DNA from 4 places in the Cellulosilyticum sp. WCF-2 genome. Region 3 is predicted to be linked to each of the others. Evidence: predicted binding sites of a transcription regulator. Region 3 holds the regulator's gene; each other region holds the start of a gene.
What was found. Region 3 encodes Rex, which represses fermentation and respiration genes when NADH is low (regulators of the CRP and FNR family bind a similar motif). Its sites were predicted from a motif close to ATTGTTAANTANTTAACAAT; they were not measured.
Positions count from the first base shown of each region.

Region 1: a site for Rex is predicted at 1,887-1,906, ahead of adhE (bifunctional acetaldehyde-CoA/alcohol dehydrogenase). Genes of this name have one in related genera too.
Region 2: a site for Rex is predicted at 2,301-2,320, ahead of EKH84_RS20890 (DUF3796 domain-containing protein). Genes of this name have one in related genera too.
Region 4: a site for Rex is predicted at 2,079-2,098, ahead of EKH84_RS05995 (oxidoreductase). Genes of this name have one in related genera too.

Region 1 is NZ_CP034675.1:1,639,278-1,643,555, reverse strand. Features, by position in the region: gene EKH84_RS07065 (methyl-accepting chemotaxis protein) at 1-144, opposite strand, end outside; gene EKH84_RS07060 (alpha/beta hydrolase) at 198-1,328, opposite strand; gene adhE (bifunctional acetaldehyde-CoA/alcohol dehydrogenase) at 1,990-4,278, shown strand, end outside.
Region 2 is NZ_CP034675.1:4,599,054-4,603,331, reverse strand. Features, by position in the region: gene EKH84_RS20900 (stalk domain-containing protein) at 22-1,362, shown strand; gene EKH84_RS20895 (helix-turn-helix transcriptional regulator) at 1,464-1,664, opposite strand; gene EKH84_RS20890 (DUF3796 domain-containing protein) at 1,667-2,125, opposite strand; SAM riboswitch class I at 2,390-2,503, shown strand; gene EKH84_RS22300 (hypothetical protein) at 2,796-2,969, shown strand; gene EKH84_RS20885 (YezD family protein) at 2,974-3,114, shown strand; gene EKH84_RS20880 (methionine ABC transporter ATP-binding protein) at 3,245-4,036, shown strand; gene EKH84_RS20875 (methionine ABC transporter permease) at 4,033-4,278, shown strand, end outside.
Region 3 is NZ_CP034675.1:3,994,314-3,998,591, reverse strand. Features, by position in the region: gene EKH84_RS18115 (DUF5050 domain-containing protein) at 1-225, shown strand, start outside; gene EKH84_RS18110 (ABC-F family ATP-binding cassette domain-containing protein) at 288-2,198, opposite strand; gene EKH84_RS18105 (redox-sensing transcriptional repressor Rex) at 2,343-3,026, shown strand; gene EKH84_RS18100 (recombinase family protein) at 3,832-4,278, shown strand, end outside.
Region 4 is NZ_CP034675.1:1,365,384-1,369,661, reverse strand. Features, by position in the region: gene EKH84_RS05995 (oxidoreductase) at 39-2,039, opposite strand; gene EKH84_RS05990 (LacI family DNA-binding transcriptional regulator) at 2,349-3,413, shown strand; gene EKH84_RS05985 (hypothetical protein) at 3,550-3,894, opposite strand; gene EKH84_RS05980 (SHOCT domain-containing protein) at 4,024-4,278, opposite strand, start outside.

The DNA of each region.
Region 1 (4,278 bases), 2.4 Mb from region 3:
TAACACACCAAAAGCAATTAATCCTTCTAATATGGCTAAATTAACTAGTACTATTTTATTAACACTTTTTCTACTTTCTGCATAATCCATCGTTGCATTATATAATAATGTTACCTTCTTAACTTCATCATTAATTTGCTCCATCTCATGTTCTTCCTTTCATCCAATTTATAGTATCTTTCTTACTCTTTTCTATTTTATTGTCCTGCATAAACATCTTTTATAAATGTTTGTACTTCATTCCATGCCTTCTTTCCTTCAGGTACTATTTGCCATGCCATTTGAAAAACATGAAACATTCCATTATAAGTGGTTTCTTGCACCTTAACTCCAGCTGCTTCTGCTTTTTTTGCTACATCTATAGCATCATCATAAAGTATTTCATGCGTCCCTACTTGTACAAGTAAAGGTGGAAAATCTTTATAATCACCATAAACAGGAGATATATACGGATCCTTTATATCATGCTCCCCTACATAATCAGGATTACTAATTTGAAGGGCTATCCCTTGTAAACCTTGTCCAAGACACGGATCTTTATCATAATTGTCAGTTCGTGAAGGTGAGGTATTCTCTAGATTAGCCCAAGGTGACATCACAATCACTGCTTTAGGCAAAGGTACTTCATTGTCTCTTAAATAAAGAGTAGTTGCTAATGCTAATCCACCTCCTGCTGAATCACCTGTAATTATAATATTTTCATTACTATAGCCTTGCTCCATTAACCATTTATATGCTGCAACTGCATCCTCGAGTGCTGCTGGATAAATATCCTTAGGTGCTACTCTATAATCAATAGTAACTACATCACAATCTTCATTAGCTTGTGAGTATTTAATAGCTATATCTCGATAAGAATTAATTAAAGGCATAACATAAGCACCACCGTGTAGTTGCAAGATCACTCTTTGACTATTACTCTCTTCTTTAGAAAGCTTTTCTATAGGCAAACTTCCTAGATTCGTTTTTTCTACAACATAACCACTTGGTGCGCTCCAATCGGCTTCATTCATATAGTTTGCATTAGCAGCACTTTTTGCTGCTACCAATTCTCTCAAAAGTGCCCCTGATAAACTTACTTGTTTTGTTAACTGGAAATCGACAATTATAAGAACAATGATTAACACCCAAAATAAAAAACCCTTTATCCCTTTCCATGCTACTTTGCTACGTATAATAATTGAGCCTATAATAATGAGACCTAGCCCTATCCAACCCCCTATATTATTTTCACAGATTAACATGGCATAGCTAGACAAGGCCACTAGTATCATTATTCCTATAATATATATAATCCAACTTATTCCCCATCTATTTTCTTTTTTCATCCCAAATACCCTCGAATCTTTTAAATTTTCTAACTTTTATATCGACATTTCATTCGTTCCATATTATAGGTTGACTATATATTAATTACATATTTTATTTTTAAATCCAATTTTAACTATTTTTTTATTATGATATTTTATTTTCAAAATATGTATATAAATAAAATTCACGGGCAATAATACTATCGTACCAAGTGTGAGGTACATCGCTAAATCCCCCCTCAGCCTAGGTTTCTCCCCCTGAAACCTAGGTCCTTTTTATGTCATCATTTATCAATAATTTGTATTTTTATACTATCCACTTATTGTTTGATAAAAAGATTTTTCGCCAATTATTTCGTTATTATTTTAACATTATTGTTTAGTAGATTTCCTTTCTATTCTTAATTCAGTCTCTTACTTTCATTAACTTGTATATTTTTTTCTGTCTTTGTATACATAAAAAACTTATTTTTTAGTATGTTAAATTATTGACAACTTATTCTCCTTATGTTAACATCAATTTGTAGTCAAAACGAAGAACACTTCGAAAAACAACTACATTTTTTCAACAAATCAATTGTTAAAAAAATAACACTTCAATACACTTACACGTTTCATATTTTCAAAAGAAACATCACATAATAAACTTATATTGTTTACATCAAGGAGGCTTACTTAAATGTCTGAAAACAAAAAAGCAAAAATTGACGCACCAGTAATTGATGCAGTAAAAATGGTAGATGAATTAGCACAAAAGGCATCTGTTGCTTTAGATGAAATGCTTAAACTTGACCAAGAACAAATCGATGAAATCATAAAAGCTATGGCTCTTGCTGGGCTTTCAAATCAAATGCATCTTGCAAAAATGGCAGTTGAAGAAACTGGCCGTGGTATCTTTGAAGATAAAGTAACTAAAAATATCTTCTCAACAGAATATATTTATCACAGCATTAAATATGATAAAACAGTTGGTATCATCGAAGATAATGATGATGAAGCCTATATGTTAGTGGCTGAACCAGTAGGGGTTGTAGCAGGGGTTACTCCAGTAACAAACCCAACTTCAACTACAATGTTCAAAGCCATCATCTCTCTTAAAACAAGAAATCCAATCATCTTTGGTTTCCATCCATCAGCTCAAAACTGTTCAGCTGAAGCTGCTCGTATTGTAAGAGATGCTGCGATTAAAGCTGGTGCTCCAGAAAACTGTGTACAATGGATTGAACATCCATCAATCGAAGCAACTAATGCTCTGATGAATCATCCAAAAGTTGCATTAGTACTTGCTACAGGTGGTTCTGCAATGGTTCGTGCAGCTTACTCAACTGGTAAACCTGCACTTGGTGTTGGTCCTGGTAACGTACCTGCTTTCATTGAAAAAACAGCTGTAGTTGAAAGAGCTGTAAATGATATTATCTTAAGTAAGTCTTTCGATAATGGTATGATTTGTGCTTCTGAACAAGCGGCTATCATCGAAGCACCTATCTATGACAAAGCAGTAGCTCTTATGAAAGCACAAGGCTGCTACTTTGCTACTAAAGAAGAAGTTAAAAAACTTGAACCAGTTGTTATCAACCTTGAAAAAGGTATGGTTAATGCAGCTATTGTAGGTAAATACCCATATGAAATTGCTGCCATGGCTGGTATCACAATTCCAAAAGAAACTAAAATCCTTTGCTGCGAAATTGAAGGCGCAGGTCCTGAGTATCCACTTTCAAGAGAAAAACTTTCTCCAGTACTTGCAGTTATTAAAGCTAAAGACGTAAACGATGGTATTACAAAAGCTGAAATCATGGTTGAAATGGGTGGTCTTGGACATACATCTTCTGTTCACTCAACTGATGATGAAGTCATCAAAGAATTCAGCCGTCGTCTTAAAACTGGTCGTATCGTAGTTAACTCACCATCTACACACGGTGCAATTGGTGATATCTATAACACAAATATGCCATCATTAACACTTGGTTGTGGTTCTTACGGATGTAACTCTACAACTCAAAACGTAACAGCAGTAAACTTAATCAATACAAAAAGGGTGGCAAAACGTAAAGTGAATATGCAGTGGTTTAAAATTCCAGAAAAAATCTATTTTGAAGCTGGTTCAATAGCATACCTTGCTAAAATGCCAGAAGTATCTAGAGTATTAATCGTAACTGATCCAATGATGGTTCAATTAGGTTACGTTGATAAACTCGTTTACCAATTAAATAAAAATCCTAATAACCCAACAATTGAAATCTTTAGTGATGTAGAGCCAGATCCAGACTTAACGACAGTACGTCGTGGTACAGAAATGATGAACTCATTTAAACCAGACACAATCATTGCTCTTGGTGGTGGTTCAGCACTTGATGCTGCTAAAGGTATGTGGTTATTCTATGAACAACCAGAAGCAGACTTTATTGCTATGGCTCAAAAATTCGCAGATATTAGAAAACGTGTTTATAAATTCCCTAAACTTGGTCAAAAAGCACAAATGGTATCTATTCCTACAACTTCAGGTACAGGTTCAGAGGTTACTTCATTCGCTGTTATCTCAGATAAAGCAAACAATATGAAATATCCACTTGCTGACTACGAATTAACTCCAAACGTGGCAATCATTGACCCTGACTTTGTTATGAGTGTACCTCCAGTTCCAACAGCTGATACTGGTCTTGACGTATTAACACATGCTATTGAAGCTTACGTTTCTATCTTAGCATCTGACTATACTGATGCGCTTGCACTTAAAGCGATTCAACTTGTATTTGAATACCTTCCACGTTCATACAAAAATGGTGCTAAAGACCCAGTAGCTAGAGAAAAAATGCATAATGCATCAACTATCGCTGGTATGGCCTTCACTAATGCCTTCTTAGGTATTAACCACTCAATGGCTCATAAACTTGGTGGTGAATTCCATATCGTTCACGGTCGTGCAAATGCCATTTTATTACCACACATTGTAGAGTACAACGGATGTACA
Region 2 (4,278 bases), 600 kb from region 3:
TTTATAAAAAGGAGGAAAAAGATGAAAGCAAGGAAGATGTTAGCTATACTTTTAGGAATGTTGGTGGCAATACCATCAGGAGCTGTTATGGCACAGAAACCAGTAAGTGTTACGATTAATAACGAAAATGTAGTTTTTAAAGATGTAGCCCCTTTCATTGATAGTAATAATCGTACCTTAGTACCACTGCGTTTTATTAGTGAAGAGCTTGGCGCTCAGGTAGAATGGGACCAAGTATCTGGAACGGCTACTATTATGAAAGACAATATGAAGGTGATTTTAACGGTGGGACAAACCACAATGATAGTAAATGGAAAGACTAAAGAAATGGATACCAAGGCAACTATGCAAGACGGTCGTCTGTTTGTACCTGTTAAATATATTGGGGAACTACTTAATGTAGAAGTTAAGTGGCTTGCTAAAGAGAATACAGTAGCGATTACGCCAGGTATTACAAGCGATGCAGTAGTAGCTAAAGTGGGTGACTTAACGATAACAGCAAAAGAGATATTGACTCAATTAGATTATGAAATGATGATGATTCAATATCAATATCAATATCAATACGATGATAGCTTTTTTGAAACAGAGGAAGCTAAACAGTATATGGAGCAGCGCAAGGGAGAGCTTGTTGATTATATTATTAAGAACAAAGTGGCACTCATTAAGGGAAGAGAACTTAAGTTAGAGCCTACAGTGACAGAAGTAAATAATGAATTTAACAAAACTAAGGAAGATTATGAGACAGCAGCAGAATTTGAAAAAGCTTTAGTAAATAGTGGCTTAACAGCAGAAGGTTATAAAACTCAGATTAAAGATAGTCTAACGATTTCCAATGTTGCTAAATACATTAGTAAGAACATCCCTGTTACCGATGCTGAAATTAAGGCATATTATGAGAGCAATAGTGGAAACTATACAATGGCACCAGGTGCTGAAATGGCACATATTTTAGTTGCAACGGAGGAAGAAGCTAAGGCTATTAAAGCAGAATATGATAAAGGTACAAGCTTTGCAGAGCTTGCTAAAAAGTATGGTACAGACGGGACTAAAGATACTGGAGGAGAACTAGGTTATATCGCATATGATTCAAGTTATTATGATCAGGACTTCTTAAATGGAGCAAAGACTTTAGAAGAAGGGCAAGTATCAAACCCAGTTAAAACCCAATTTGGTTGGCATTTAATAAAAGTTTTAAATGTACATAAAGAAGCTTATAAGGTGCCGTTAGAAGAAATAAAAGAAGACCTTAAAAACATTATCATTTCTGAAAAAGCAACTGAATTTATTTATAGTCAATTAGATGAATGGGGTAAAGAAATGACTATTGAGAAATATGAGGATGTGATTAATAAGCTTTAGGGCCTGCTAGACAATACTAAGGAGATTAATATAATTTTTCCTCCAAACAATAAAAAGAAATACCCATGGATATAAGTGGGTATTTCTTTTTGGGTTAATCTCTAATCAAAAATAAAAATCTCTTCAATCGGGGTATTTACAGCTTTTGAAATATCTATTGCTAACTTTAAAGAAGGATTATATCTCCCTGCCTCCAATCTCATTATAGTTTCACGTCTTACACCAACTTGTTCTGCTAACTGTTCTTGCGTTAGGTCTTGTAATAGTCGGTATTTCTTTAGAGTGCATTTAAATTCTGCCATACTTATTCCTCGTGTTCAAAGCGATATAATAAATATTGTTGCAAAAAGACTGAAAGGCCAAATGCTAATCCAATAAGAGCTATTAAAAAGCTTATTACTAACTCGGTTTTTTCCAGCTTTAGTACAAATACAAGGGTTAAGAATATAATCATCATCATAGAAATCTTATTTGCTAGGGCTTCTGCGCGATAAGCATTTACCTTAAATCGCTCGTCTATCAGCGTGTTGGACATCTTACCTTCATAATAGAAGCTGAAAAGGCCAAAGAATGCAAAAAAGAATAATGGAAAAGGTATATCAGTTAAATCTGGTAAAAATCCTAGAAAACCAAGCAACCCACAAAAACCTAATAAACCTAATTTGGGGTTTATTTTTCGAGTATAAGTGCGTTCTGTGTCGGTAGTTGAGTCATACAATAAGTTACTACTCCAAAATCGCTTGAACCTACTTTTTATATTCATAAAAGCTCCTCACTTTATGCGATATAATTGTATCTTTATGATATAAATATATCACATAAAAATAATAGTTTCAATAAAAATAGGTAGGATGATTTATAAGAAGCTTAGTGTATACCTCTCTAAAGCGATATATACCATATGTATAGCCATACAAAACAAATTAATAAAAATAAATATTAAAAATATATTGACAATAAAAAGCGACGAGAATATAATGCAATTAATAAAAGTAAAAATATAGAATTACTAGGAAATAATAAATTTTTCTTATCCAGAGAGGCAGAGGGACTGGCCCGATGATGCCCGGCAACCTGAAAGATAGCATAATATCTTTCAAGGTGCTAATTCCTACAAACTTTTAAGTTTGAGAGATGAGAAAGTGTAGATACCTCGATATATAGGTGCCACTTTCTTATCTAAGAAAGTGGCATTTTCTATAGTCTAGGAAAGTTCTACTTTTGTATAAAAATAGAACTTTCCTAGACTATAAGGGGTGCAGGGGAAGTATTCCCTGCCGTATTCAGGAGGGTGCTCAGCTGACATGTTTTTTTGTCAGCGCCGAAGGGAACCTAGGGTTCCCTAGCGGAAGAAATGTGGATGATAGTCCACTTTCTTGTTGCATAGGAAATATTAGAGTTTTCTTGGTTGAATAAGGAGGAGAATCAATCATATGGAGTTAGCTACAGACTATAGAGATCAAGTATGGCATACAAAAAAATTAGAGAAAGTCTTAGAAGACATATTGTCAACCATAGAAAACGGAAGCTTAACAGTCGTTATACAAGATGAGTATGCCATTCAGATTAATGTAAAAAATAATTATATCTATGCAGGAGGTGAATAGAGCAATGCCCGATAAGAATAACCAAGAAGAGGTAAAGAAAGTATTGCAAATTATAGAAACAATAAAATATGGATCTGTAACTGTAATGATTCAAGATGGGAAGATTGTTCAAATAGAAAAAAATGAAAAATTACGTATTAAATAATCTGTTAACTAGAAGAACTAGAGGCTGATTATTATTCTTAACAAGGGAATAATAATTGGCCTTTTATTGTATTCAAGAAATGAGGATTTTTTATTGAACTTACCATGCAAGTGGGAAAAGAGGTGATAGAATGAGTGACGCATTTATTAGCATAACAGATTTACACAAATCGTATGTGAGTCAAGGACAATATATCGAAGTTTTAAAGGGGATTAATTTAGAGATTACAAAAGGAGATATTTTTGGAATAGTAGGTTTTAGCGGGGCTGGAAAGTCAACCTTAGTAAGATGCTTAAATCGATTAGAAGAACCTGATTATGGAGAAATCAAAATTGATGGAAAGAATATTACACTTTTATCAAAAAAAGCACTTAATATCCAACGGCAAAAGATAGGGATGATCTTTCAAAACTTCAATCTATTTGAAAGCAAAACCGTTTATCAAAATGTAGCATATCCCTTGAAACTTGTGGGCTATGATAAGAAGCAGATTAAAACAAGAGTTAAAGAAATACTTGAGCTAGTGGGTTTAAGTGACAAGATAAATGCTTATCCAGGGCAACTTTCAGGAGGACAAAAGCAAAGGGTGGGAATTGCAAGAGCTCTTGCCAATAATCCAGATGTACTTCTAAGTGATGAAGCCACTAGTGCATTAGATCCCCAAACTACTGTTTCTGTTCTAGAGCTTTTAAAAAAAATTAATGATAAGTTAGGGATTACCATTGTTCTTATTACCCATGAACTAGAGGTGATTAAGTATATCTGTCAAAACATGGCTATTTTAGAGGAGGGGGAGTTGATTGAACAAGGCGAAGTGAGAAATATCTTTTTAAATCCTCAAAGCAGTACAGGTAAATTATTTATCAAAATCCACTCAGAATTTCAAAGAAATGATTGGGTAAAGGAAGGTGAGGGCATTTGAGTTTATATAAGCATTCTGTATGGGAAGTGATTCAAAGTACATTTACGAAACCTATATGGGATACAATTTGGCCAGCACTTGGAGATACCCTTTATATGGTTATTATCTCTACGCTATTTACATTAATCATTGGACTTATGCTAGGGCTCATATTAGTTCTAACCAGCAAGGAAGGTTTACATCCGGTTCCTTGGATCAGCCGTTTATTAGGAATAACCATTAACTGCTTAAGATCCATGCCT
Region 3 (4,278 bases):
ACAAGAGTAAGTTTGCCTGATGAACAAGGCTTTCCAGGAGGAGGGGCAAGTACAAAGGTCATTAGTACAAAGGGTACAGCAACGTATTACTTACAGTACCTCAATGAATGGAATTGGCTTAGTGATTTAAAAGTAGTGGATACATCTACTAATACAGAGACTGTCCTTAAAAAAGAGATTATAGAACCTAAGCTGATACGCTTGCAGGTGCAAAATAATCAGTAAAAAGAATAGCAAATAAAAAACTGGTCTCAAAGCTTTTAGCTGGAACCAGTTTTTTGTTTTTTTTATAGTGTCTCGCTTAAGGCTTCCCATTCTTCATAATACTTGGTAATGGTAGCATTTAAGTTTTCTTTTTCTGCCAGGAGTAGGCTGCTTTTATCATAGTTACTGTAGACTTCCTCTAGGCAAAGCTGGGCGTCAATATCAGCTATTTTTTCTTCAGCTTCGCTAATAGCTGTTTCTAGCTTGGCCATTTGGTTTTGAATACGGCGTATTCTGGTTTGTTCTTCTTTTTGCTTTTGCCAATCTTCTTTATTAGTGGTAGCAGCAGTAGCTTCTTCTACAACAACGCTGGTTTGCTGAGTAGCTGAAGCAGCAAGCTCCTTTTTCTTTTCTATATAATAATCATAGTCTCCTAAATATTCCATGGTGCCGTCTTTAGACATATCAATGATTTTACTTGCTGTTTGATTGATAAAATAACGGTCATGGGAAACATAAAGGACAGTGCCTTCATAGTTTAATATGGCACTTTCTAGAATTTCCTTTGAAAGAATATCTAAGTGGTTAGTCGGCTCATCTAAGATGAGAAAATTGGCTTTAGAAAGCATGATTTTGGCTAATGCGACACGGCCTTTTTCACCACCGCTTAAGCTACTAATGGGTTTAAAAACATCATCATTCGTAAAGAGAAAAGCAGCCAGTACATTACGGATTTCTCCATTTTTAAGTTCTGGGAAAGTACCTTGGATTTCCTCCATAATGGTGTTAGTAGTATCTAAGGTAGCATGTTCTTGATCGTAATAGCCTACAATAACATTGCTTCCTAATTTTAGGGTACCCGTTGTAGGAGTCATTTGATCTAAAATCATACGGAAAACAGTGGTTTTACCAACGCCATTAGGACCTACGAGAGCTACTTTATCCCCTTTTTTGATTTCCATATTCATATGGCTAAAAATCGGGCTGGTATCAAAGGTTTTACTTAATTCACTAATGCTTAAGACATCATTGCCACTTACAACTCTTGGGGTGAGTACTAGCTGCATAGGTTTGTTATCAATCATTGGCATATCCATGACTTCTACTTTTTCTAAAGCTTTTTCACGGCTACGAGCACGTTTAATAGATTTTTCCCTGTTAAATTGTTTTAGCTTAGCAATAACCGCTTGTTGGTGGGCAATTTCCTTTTGCTGTTTTTCAAAGTGTTTCATAGCCACTTCATATTCTTTTTCACTTTTGATGATGTAGTCGCTGTAGTTACCGTTGTAAACAAAGCTACGTCCAAATTCTAAGTGAACGACTTTAGTGACGATTTTATCTAAGAAGTAACGGTCATGGGAAATAATAAGGACAGCACCTTTATAGCTACGTAAAAAGCCTTCTAGCCATTCGATAGCTTCAATGTCTAAATGGTTGGTAGGTTCGTCTAAGAGTAATAAACTAGGCTCTTGAAGTAGGAGCTTACCTAGAGCGACACGGTTTTTTTGTCCCCCTGATAAAATAGACACTGGTTTATCATAAATGGTTTCATCAAAGCCTAAGCCTTTAAGAACGCCTTTGACTAAACTTTTGTATTCATAACCCTTACTATTTTCAAATACCATACGTTCAGCATCATATTTATGAATGAGTTCTAAAGAACCAGTCTTAGCGATTTCAGCTTCCATGGCATGAAGTTTTTCTTCTAAGGCAATGACTTCATCAAATACATGTAGGAGTTCCTCATAGACGGTAGCTGTAGAATCTAACTCCATATGTTGTTTTAAGTAACCTATGGTGCAGTCTTTAGTAGAAGTAATGGTACCTTCATCTGGTTCTAATTCCTTAGTTAGAATTTTAAAAAGGGTTGTTTTACCTACACCATTATTTCCTATTAAAGCTACTTTCTCATGGTCTTCGATATGAAAACTAATATTTTTTAAGATTTCTCGGTCAATAAATGTTTTCTTGATATTGCTACATGAAATAATCATAATATCCTCCTTGTAACGCCTTTTATTATTTTAGCAAATAAAAGCGCAAATTGAAAGAAAAGGGGCCAATAATCTACATTGACAAAAAAAAAACTTAAATGCTATACTAGGGTTATGAGTTTGCGTATATGAGGAGATGAGAAGGTGACGGAAGAAAGAAAGATTTCTATGAATGTAATACGGAGATTGCCACGTTATTACAGATATCTGGGAGAATTGTTACAAAAAGGAGTAACCAAAATCTCCTCCAGAGAATTAAGTGAGAAGATGAATGTGACCGCATCACAAATTCGTCAAGACCTTAACAATTTTGGAGGCTTTGGGCAACAGGGTTACGGATACAATGTGGAGTACTTGCATACAGAGATAGGAAAGATATTAGGACTTCACCAAAACTATAAAATGATTATTGTAGGCGTAGGTAACTTAGGACAAGCTATTGCTAATTCAACATCATTTAGTAAAAGAGGCTTTAAGTTAATCGGTTTATTTGACGTTAATCCAAGACTAATTGGTATGAGCATACACGGGGTAGAAGTACAAGATATTGACAAAATGGAGCAGTTCGTAAAAGAAAATGAAGTAGAAATTGCTATTTTAACAATGCCAAAAACAAGAGTAAAAGAGACAGCTGAGAGTTTAGCAAAATGGGGGATAAAAGGCTTATGGAACTTCTCACCTGTGGATTTATTCGTACCAGATACAGTACAAGTTGAAAATGTACACCTTTCTCATTCATTAATGACTTTGGCTTATAAGATTAATGAGGCTGAGGTTGAAAGAGAGAAGAAAGATAAGAGTGAGAGTATAGGGCAAATTGAAGAATAAAGTGGTGGCTTAATGGAGTTCTTTGGGAATGATATTGAGGGGAAGAATGGATAGAAGTGAATAAAGATAAGGGAATGTCCGTAAGGCTTTTGTTGGGAAGACAGAAGGCTTATGGGCATTTCTTTTTGCGTTTAAAGAGATAGATCTTTAGGTAATAGGGGAGTAAAGGCGAAAAAGTGAGAACAAAGATAAAGTGAATGCTTTCATTTGTAAGTAAGTTGCGATCAGAAGCTACTGGAAAGAAATGAGAGGGATGGCTGCCCTCCGGAGTTCCGCTCCGTATTTTCGCAGGCACTAAGCTTATTTTTTTGATGAACGGTCGAAACTCGCTGGCGCTCAAACAGTCTCCCTAAAACCCATCAAAAAAATTTGCTAAGTGCCTGCTGAAAATACTCGCAAGTCACCCCTTGAGGGCAGCCATCCCTCTCATTTCCAGCAGCTTTCTGGCGTAAAGGTGCTTTTTATAAAAAAGATTGTCTTAATAATGTCGAAAATAGACGAACCCTTTTTGTTGTTATATGTGGTTTGATGAGAGTACAATAAGCTTATAAAAGAACGAGTAAGGGTTAATATAATAATGTTATACAGGAAAGTGGTTTAGCTCAAATTATTTCAAGTGAATTGTAAGGGGATATTTATAATAAAACAAATGATTTCATTGACACTTTTGAACCACTAAAATCAGTCAGCATTACTAATAAAATGATGGAAAAATGTAAAAGAAATGAAGAAAACCTTTTTGTTGACACATTCAAGAAGACAAGCTATGATTGAGTCAATAAATGACAAAAGGTGGAAACTAGCGATGACTACATATGGATATGCAAGATGTTCGACAGACGAAAATAAGCAAGATATTAATAGGCAGAAAAGAGAACTTAAAGCTTTAGGTTGTGTGGATGAGAAAAATATATATTGGGAATATGAAAGTGGTACTAAGATAGAGCGAATAGAGTTAAATAGGCTATTAAATCAAGTGAAAGCAGGAGATACTATTGTTACTACAGAGGTGTCACGTATTACAAGAAGTACAAAGCAACTATGTGAAATTATAGAGATGGCAAAAGAAAAGAATTTGAAGCTCGTGATAGGTGGCTTTATAGTTGATTGTACAAAAGGACAATTAGATGCTATGACTGATGGAATGCTAAAAATGATGGGTGTATTTGCTGAAATGGAACGCAATATGATAAGTGAGCGTGTAAAGAGTGGAATGGCAAATGCAGCAGCTAAAGGTAAAGTCATAGGAAGA
Region 4 (4,278 bases), 2.2 Mb from region 3:
CAATTTGATTGCCCTAAATCATTTACTCTGCTGAATCACTATTTTAATAAGCCTTGTTTTTCAAGTTGAAGGAGAATATTTCTTCCTTCCTCAATCCCTGCAAGAATTTTTCTAGCTCTTAAGCTGTCTCCTATATTAAGGACTTTAACGCCTTTTGTTCTAAAGTACGCTGTCATCTCTTGTACATGAGCATTTTCTGCTCTCATACCAAGACAGATGCACGCAAGATCAAATTCAAGGGTAATATCGTTTCCTTCACTATCTTGGCAAAGCATAGCCTTATCTGTAAGTTCCATAAGTGATGTACTTGTAAGTGTTTGTACATCATGGCTTTTAATAACTTCAAGCATACCTTTTCGAGATACTGGGTCAAGATCTTGACCTACTACTGGAAGTCTTTCAAGAATTGTTACAATAGCACCTTGTTGTGAGAAATATTCCACACAATCAAGTCCTACTGCTCCTGCACCAGCAATTACAACACGTTTCCCTTTCATATTAGGTACTTTGTCTAAGTTAGCAAGTAGTTTAGTAATTGTGTAAACATTTTCATTGTTTAAGTTTTTATCGAATCCTTTTATTGGTGGAAGAAGAGGTACTGACCCAGTTGCATTCACAACAATATCTGGTTTAAATTGCTCTACTTTCTCAATAGTTGCTTCAGTATTTGTACATACATAAAGATTCTTAAGATCCTTCGCACGTTCTTCTAAATAATCAACAAAGAATTGTACTTTTTTCTTATCTGGGAATTTAGCAATCTCCCGTGCTAAGCCGCCTGTTTGTTCTCTCTTTTCAAGAAGTACAGTACTGCATCCTACTTCTGCTGCTGTGCAAGCAGCCTCAAGTCCAGCTGTACCACCACCAATAACAACCACGTTAGTTGGCTCTGTTACTTTACGGTTTCTGTACTCATTTTCATTAATAAGGTCTGGGCTTACTGTACAAGTAATTGGTCTGTTCATGTAAACACGATTTGTGACACATCCAATGTTACATGAAATACATTTACGAAGTAATCTTTCGTTACCTGTAGCTACTTTGTTAACCCATTCTGGTTCTGCAATTAAACCACGACCCATACCGATAAAGTCTGCCATTCCTTCAGCAAGTACTTTTTCAGCAATCTCTGGAGATCTAAATGATCCTACCGTCATTGTTGGTTTGCCAAACTTTTCTTTAACAGCTTGTGCTTGATTTGCTCTCCAACCTTCTTCAAGCCCCATAATATCTACTTGCATATGAAGTGTATCATTGACACCTGCTGAAATATCATACATATCTACATACTCATCAAGGTAAGTAAGCATTTCAAGTGTTTCATTAAGGTCACGACCTTTTTCCATAAACTCATCACCAGATACTCTAAGGATGATTGGGAAATGTGGACCTACTACTGCTCTAATTTCTTCAAGTACAAGTTTTGTAAAACGCGCTCTATTTTCTACACTACCACCAAATTCATCTGTTCTATCATTTGTAAGTGATGACATAAATTGTGCTAATAAATAAGAGTGCCCTCCGTGTACTTCTACTGCATCAAACCCAGCAATCTGTGCTCTTCTTGCAGCACTTCCAAACTTTTTAGCAATTCCGTAAATTTCCTCCACTGTTAATGGTCTGGGGATTGCCCCCCCTTCCTTAGAAGGAATATGAGATGCTGATACTGGTTGTAACCCTTCAATACGCTCAGCAATAGCAGATGCCCCAGCATGATTGATTTGAAGAGCAATCTTTGAGCCATGTCTGTGCACACGGTCAGTAAGTCTCACTAATTTTGGAATATATCTGTCATGATCAATACGGATTTGTGTTGTTCCGTTTGAACCAAGTGGATAGTCAATATTAATATTTTCTACGATAATCAGACCTGTACCACCTTTAGCCCTTTGTTCGTAGTATTTTATATGTTCATCTGTGAATTCACCTGTTGCTGCTGCAAAATTTGTACCCATTGGTGTCATCACAACTCTATTTTCAATTGTTAAGTTCTTAATAGTAATGGGACTTAAGAGATGATTATAATGTGTGTTCGCCATTTTCTTCTCCTCATTTAGTTGAATGTATTATAAACAGTTATTGTTAAAATTTAAACTAACAGATATGAGTATAAGAAAATTTTCAAATTATGTCAACCTATTTTATTGAAATTTCATCTGTTTTCCTAAAATTACATGAAACAAAACTGAAACAATTTTAGATTCAGCTATTTGTTTCAGTTCCATTTTCATTTTTATTTCTTTCTCCCCTATTCATCGAAGCTATTTCTAGATAGACTTGACATAAGAGATAGTGTATACTATAAACACTAAAAATCAGCTAAAATAGATGTACAAGAGGTTATAAAAATGCGCAAAGTAACAGTACAAGATGTAGCTGCACTTGCAGGAGTGTCTCCAGCTACTGTTTCAAGAGTCTTAAATGGTGGAAGTGTTAAAGAAGATTTGGCTAGCAGAACTTATGCCGCTATTGAAACCTTAGGTTATGAAATTAAAACCAAGAAAAAGCATAATATAAGCCGAGAACATGCTTTTATAGGTGTGATTGTGCCTGATATTAGTAGTCCTTTTTATTCAGAAATTGTTTCAGGAATTTTAAAAGAAGCCTTACTTTATCAGTATGAAGTTATTATCAAATCTAGCGAAGGCTCTCAGTATAAGGAAAAAGAGTGCTTGGAGCAGCTTTCTCATTTACCGCTTCATGCACTCATTTATTATCCTATGGCTACTATTGACTATCTCTATGAAATAGATATTTATAAACAAATTGCTATCGTTATTGGTGGTAGAGAAAATATCAGTACCCCTTTTTCTCATGTCTATTTTAATAATGAAAAAGCAGGTTACTTGGCTACTAAATACCTGACTAAATTAGGTAAAAAGAGAATTTATTATCTAGGTCCAATACATGAACTTGAAAAACCTATTACCAGTATCCAAGAACTCCTTTCTCTAGAAGAAGAACCTAATAAAGGATTTTATGTTTCACTTAAACGACTAGAAGGTTATAAAAAGGCCTTATCTGAAGAAAATATTCCTTTTGATTTAGAATTAGTTAGCTTATGTGGCTATACTTGGCAAGATGGGTATGAGGCAGCTAGAGCTATTATTACTAAAATGTTAGATGTAGATGCTATTATTGCTGTTAATGATATGGTTGCTACAGGTATGCTTAAATTTTTAAAAGAACAAGGGATTCGTATACCTGAAGACTTATCTATTATTGGATATGATAACCGAAGCATAGCTGAAATCTCTGAGCCACCTTTAACAACCATTGATCAAAACGCCTATGAATTGGGCCGCGAGTGTGTGCTAAGTGCTATGAAACAGCTTCAAGAACATAAGATAGAAAGTAGATCCTTAGATATCAATTTAGTTATTAGACATTCTACAGCTGCTACTAATTTATAGCCCACTTTATATGTCTGTAATATACGATCAAAAACCCCGTCTCATCAGGCTTTGATGCCTTTTGAAGACGGGGTTAATCATTCTATGATATATCCACTTTAATTCTTTTTGTTTTTATAACAGAATCATATTAATATCATGAAATTGGGAGGAGCTTAATAATGCGTTTCTCCCCACCTTCTATGCGTAGTAATAATGTGTCCTCTATTAAACCTATCTCTTTTTTAGCGAGTACATCATATGCAATATAGCTTCCCAATAGGTTTGCTGCACTTAGAGGAATAGCCACACTTACTTGTTCATTTTTTTTATTTAAGCAACTTAAATAAGTCCCCATCTCATCTCTACTTCTTGTAAGCAGTAACTCTTCTGTATCATATAAAATATGAGTGAGTACTAACTGCTCCTTTTCTTTTAGTATTTCCTGTTTCACTTTCTTTGGCATTACTAAAAGCTTATTAACTACATTAATCATCTCCATTAATAGCCCCCCAATCTAGTTTAGTTTCTGTTTGTTTTAAAATTAAGTATTTAACATATATTAATACAAAATTTTAATCAAGTAAATACATTTTTTATGTATTGTGTAGATGAGGTTTTTTTTATTACTTTAAACAGAGATTTTACTTAATAATTTTGCTTTCATCACATCATATTCTTCTTCAGAAATAGCGTTCTTTTCTTTTAAAGTACCTAACTGAACTAATTCTTCTGTTACAGACATAAAGTTTCCTTTGCTTCCTGTACCGTTTTCCTTTTTACCATGTCTTATACTACTTACTAATGAAGCAATGGCATATGGAATACCATAGATCATTGCTATAATTCCCCAACCTATGGCTGCTTCATAGTCCTCAATATTATT